2 regions of the Alteromonas sp. LMIT006 genome follow, and region 2 is predicted to be linked to the other one. Evidence: predicted binding sites of a transcription regulator. Region 2 holds the regulator's gene; the other holds the start of a gene.
The links. Region 2 encodes FNR, which switches genes on or off when oxygen is low (the NO sensors DNR and NnrR bind a similar motif). Its sites were predicted from a motif close to TTGATCTAGATCAA; they were not measured.

Region 1: the regulator FNR is predicted to act here: its motif matches at 1,154-1,167, upstream of NLG07_RS03050 (universal stress protein).

The regions. Positions count from the first base shown of each region.
Region 1 is NZ_CP101291.1:651,911-654,116, forward strand. It holds gene NLG07_RS03045 (UvrD-helicase domain-containing protein) at 1-84, opposite strand, end outside; gene NLG07_RS03050 (universal stress protein) at 137-1,069, opposite strand; gene NLG07_RS03055 (cytochrome c5 family protein) at 1,292-1,681, shown strand; gene NLG07_RS03060 (MFS transporter) at 1,930-2,206, shown strand, end outside.
Region 2 is NZ_CP101291.1:1,850,974-1,853,179, reverse strand. It holds gene ccoS (cbb3-type cytochrome oxidase assembly protein CcoS) at 1-108, shown strand, start outside; gene NLG07_RS08665 (sulfite exporter TauE/SafE family protein) at 101-754, shown strand; gene fnr (fumarate/nitrate reduction transcriptional regulator Fnr) at 819-1,565, shown strand; gene uspE (universal stress protein UspE) at 1,562-2,206, shown strand, end outside.

The DNA.
Region 1 (2,206 bases), 1.2 Mb from region 2:
AGGGGGGGCGGACACAAAATGCTTGCCAGAATTAATGGATATAAGTTTGGCTTGGGTGCTGTCAAACTGGACAGATTGGGTCATGCAGAATCGCTGTATTTCCGTGAGATATACAGAAAAACATAACACAAATTTTTCATGCAACCAATGGGGGCTGCTCCACTCGTTGCGGCACTGGTACGCAATATATATCACAATCGACTTTGCGCAGGATTTCTTCAACGGTATTACCATGTAACCATGCATCAATGCCTTGCCTAGACGCCGTGCCAATCATCAGTAAATCCGTGTGTTGTTCCGTACAATACTCAGCAATCCCTTGCTTAACATCCCCTGCCAACACGCGACATTGGAACGGGTTGATCTGATAACGCTGGGCAAAGTTGGTCATTAGGCATTCGTGATGGGCGTCGACATTTGTCATAAATTCAGCATAATCCCGAGCGCCCATATCTAGCACATCGAGTTGCATCGGCGATTGGTAAAAATGCACAAACTGTACATCACACCCCCATGCCCGTTGCATAGTTTTCGCTTGTTCAATCAAGGCATCGAGTTGAGCCTGTTGCTGTGCACTCATGACGAACGGATTGATTGCGACCATGATTTTTTGGTAATCAGATTGTGGTCTTTTGACCAATAACATCGGGGCATACGCCGAACGCAGACATTGCCGGTCGATCGCTGTTGCAAATGGATTGTGTGTTTGACCATCTTCACTGCACCGCTTTATCACCACACATGGTTGCATGGATTGGGTAAGTACGTGAATAGCATGCGCAATAGAAGGCGCCCAACGCACGTGGGATTGAGCAAAAATACCTTCTTTTTCTAACTCAGCTTGAATGGCATCCAGCCTGCGTTCTTGATAACGCATAAGCTGTTGCTCAAGTGACGCATAAGTAGTATCAGACAAGTATTCTGCATATTGTGCAATCGAATCGTAGACGGACGTCACCAAATGCACTCGTCCTGAAAACGCTTGCATCCATCTTTTTGCCGTTACCAGAGATGGATGCTCATCATGCTCAGTATTAATTGTGACAATAAGGTTGGTTGGAACGGACATTATCGGTTCTCCATAATTGTCTTGCTGTATCATCGCTGTGACTGCTATGTGCTTTTAGTCTAGGACACCTTATACATAAACGGATTGATCCGCATCAAGGAAAGCCACCATCCGCAGATTACAACTAAAAGCTATTGTTCAACGCAAAATTGTCGTTATAATGGTGAAAGTTTGTTTTTTCGGCATTACTATTCGATTACTGCCGTATTTATGGAGAAGCTCGTGAAAGTTCAAAAGTTATTAGCCATCGCGATTGCTGCCGGTACTTTATTCATGGTGCAAGCCAATGAAGACGTTGCTGAGCGCATCAAACCTTATGGCCAAGTAAAAGTTGCTGGTGCGGTTGCCGCGACAGCAGCAGCCGGTCCTCGCTCAGGTAAAGATATCTACAACCAAGCCTGTACTGCCTGTCATTCTAGTGGTGTGTTAGGCGCCCCAAAGACCAAAGATGCGGCGGATTGGAAACCTCGTTTAGACGCCAAAGGCTTTGATACAGTATGGCAAAATGCCATCAATGGTATCAATGCAATGCCGCCAATGGGTACCTGTGGCTCATGTTCTGAAGACGACATTAAAGCAGCCATTGAATATATGATTGAAGGCGTAGAATAAGCTTTTATCTTCTTACAAACCTCGAGCGATGCGAATTCCTCGAGGTTTTTTTGTGTCTTTTGTGCGATATCCACTATATTTAATGAAAAGTTAAATTTAGTTGTACATGCCCCATAATTCTGTAGAGCGTCTTGCACTCTATGGTGGACCTCACAGATAACACCATCTGGATATATCAATACACGATTCATTGCAGTCTCCCAGCGCACTGATATACTCAGCCCATATACTTTCATCTAGATATTTACATGAGCACGACTTCAACCACCTCGTATCAATATGACCGCTTAATGCACCCCATCCTTATTGCAGGCTGTTTGATTATTATGATCAGCTTTGCGATCCGCTCTTCTTTTGGCTTGTTTCAGATACCAGTCGCAGGCGAGTTCGGTTGGTTGCGCAGTGAGTTCTCACTTGCCATAGCCATCCAGAACTTGTTTTGGGGTATTGGCCAGCCGATGTTTGGGGCCTTGGCGGAAAAATACGGCGATCGCAAAGCCATCGTTGCAGGGATCTTTTGTTATG
Region 2 (2,206 bases):
GCAGTTAAAAACAACCAATTCGAAGATTTAGAACGCCAGGGGCACAGTATCTTGTTCGATGATGATGTGACTCCCTCCCCTAAATCTGAACAACATAAACGTGATTGAATTACTTTTTACCGCATTTTTACTCGGTATCGCAGGTAGTACTCATTGTTTAGGAATGTGTGGCGGTATTGCGAGCAGTTTATTATTCAGTGCAAAACCCGATGTAGGGAAATGGATGCTGATCGCAGGATACAACTTTGGTCGTATTTTTAGTTATACTTTAGCTGGGTTTGGCGTTGCTTGGTTTGGCACACATATTGGTAATTCTGGATTAATTCCACTTAATTTTTTGCAAATTTTATCTGCCATTTTGATGTGCTTATTGGGACTTTATGTTGCGGGTTGGTGGTTGCTAATTCGACATATTGAACGCTTTTTTACGCCAATATTCAGCTTATTAAAACCCCTTTCGAAATATTTTTTACCTTTAGATAATGCTTTAAAAGCAATACCTTATGGAGTGATCTGGGGTTGGTTGCCTTGTGGTTTAGTCTATACAACATTAACTTGGACTTTAACCGTTTCTGAGCCTTGGCATGGTGCCCTTTTCATGATGTTTTTTGGGCTCGGCACTGCACCCGCCATCGTAGCTGTCGCGTTGAGTTCTGACCGTTTACAGCAAATATTATCCCACCCAACATCACGAAAAATTATGGGTGGTGTGATTATTATCTATTCAATTTCATTGCTATACTTAACAATATAGATGTAAATTCTATTATTAGATAACGATAATAAAAATTTACAACACTTAAGAGCGCGTGGTATTTATGAAAAATTCGGAACTTTCTATACACTGCCAATCATGCAGTTTTAGTCATTTATGTTTGCCGGTTTCCTTAAACTCTGACGAACTTGATTCATTAGATGATATCATTGAACGCAAGCGACCGTTACATAAGCATGATTATCTGCTTAGAGCGAATACGCCTTTCCGTTCGCTTTATGCCGTGCGTACTGGTTCATTCAAATCCTACGTGGCCACGGCTGATGGCCAAGAGCAAATTGTTGCTTTTCACTTACCAGGTGATTTGATTGGTTTTGATGCATTATCCGGTAATAGTTATACCAGTAATACCGTTGCTTTAGAAACGGCTATGGTTTGTGAGTTGCCCTATCAAACACTCAATGAAGTGGCAGAGCGCTTTCCTAAACTGCGCAATCAAATCATGTCGCACATGAGTGCAGAAATCGAGCAAAACCATCAAATGATGATGCTTTTAAATAAACGCACGGCACAAGAACGTCTACTTCATTTTTTGACACATTTAGCCAAGCGTTTTACTGAGCGTGGTTACTCAAGCAAAGAATTTAACCTGACAATGACCCGTAATGAAATCGGTAACTATTTAGGGTTAACGGTAGAAACGATCAGTCGATTATTAACACGCTTTCAAAAAGAACAGCTCATTAAAGTCGATGGTAAGTTAATTTCAATTTTAGATTTTGATGCGATGGTGATGCGTTCACAAGGAAAATTAGAGCAAGATAATCCTACACAACGCATGCTAGTATGATTAATTTAGAGTCCATTTTAGTCGTTATTGAGCCGAATCAGACGCAACAACCGGCGCTAATTCGAGGTTTATCATTAGCCAACAAAATCAATGCCAAATTAATGGTGATGCTTTCTGTATATCACGCTGGTTACGAGCTTAAACACATGCTCAGCGAGAAAGAGAGAGAAGAGTTTAGGGCTGAGTACATTGCAGATAGATACAGCTGGCTAGAAGACCTACTCGAGAAATATGAACTCCCACGAACCACGCTCACAGCGGTACATTGGCATCCGCGTGTTTATGAGTCTGTTATAGAAACTGCTCGCGAAGAAAAGGCGGATCTCATCATTAAGTCAATGAAGCATGATCCGGTAGTGACTTCTCCGGTCTTTACGCCTTTAGATTGGCACTTGATACGCAAATCTCCGTTTCCGGTGTTGCTCGTCAGTCAAACTCAAGAAACGCACTATGAACATATTGTCACAGCGGTGAATACCGGCTTTGAAGATCGTTCTCACTCACTGCTAAATGAAAAACTCACTGAATGCGCAGATGAAATTGCCAGTATTTACTCTAGCCAAGTGCACTTAGTAAATGCCTATCCATCCGTGCCCCAACCAATGAGTAAATCGACACAAAGTTTTACTTATTCAGTATTG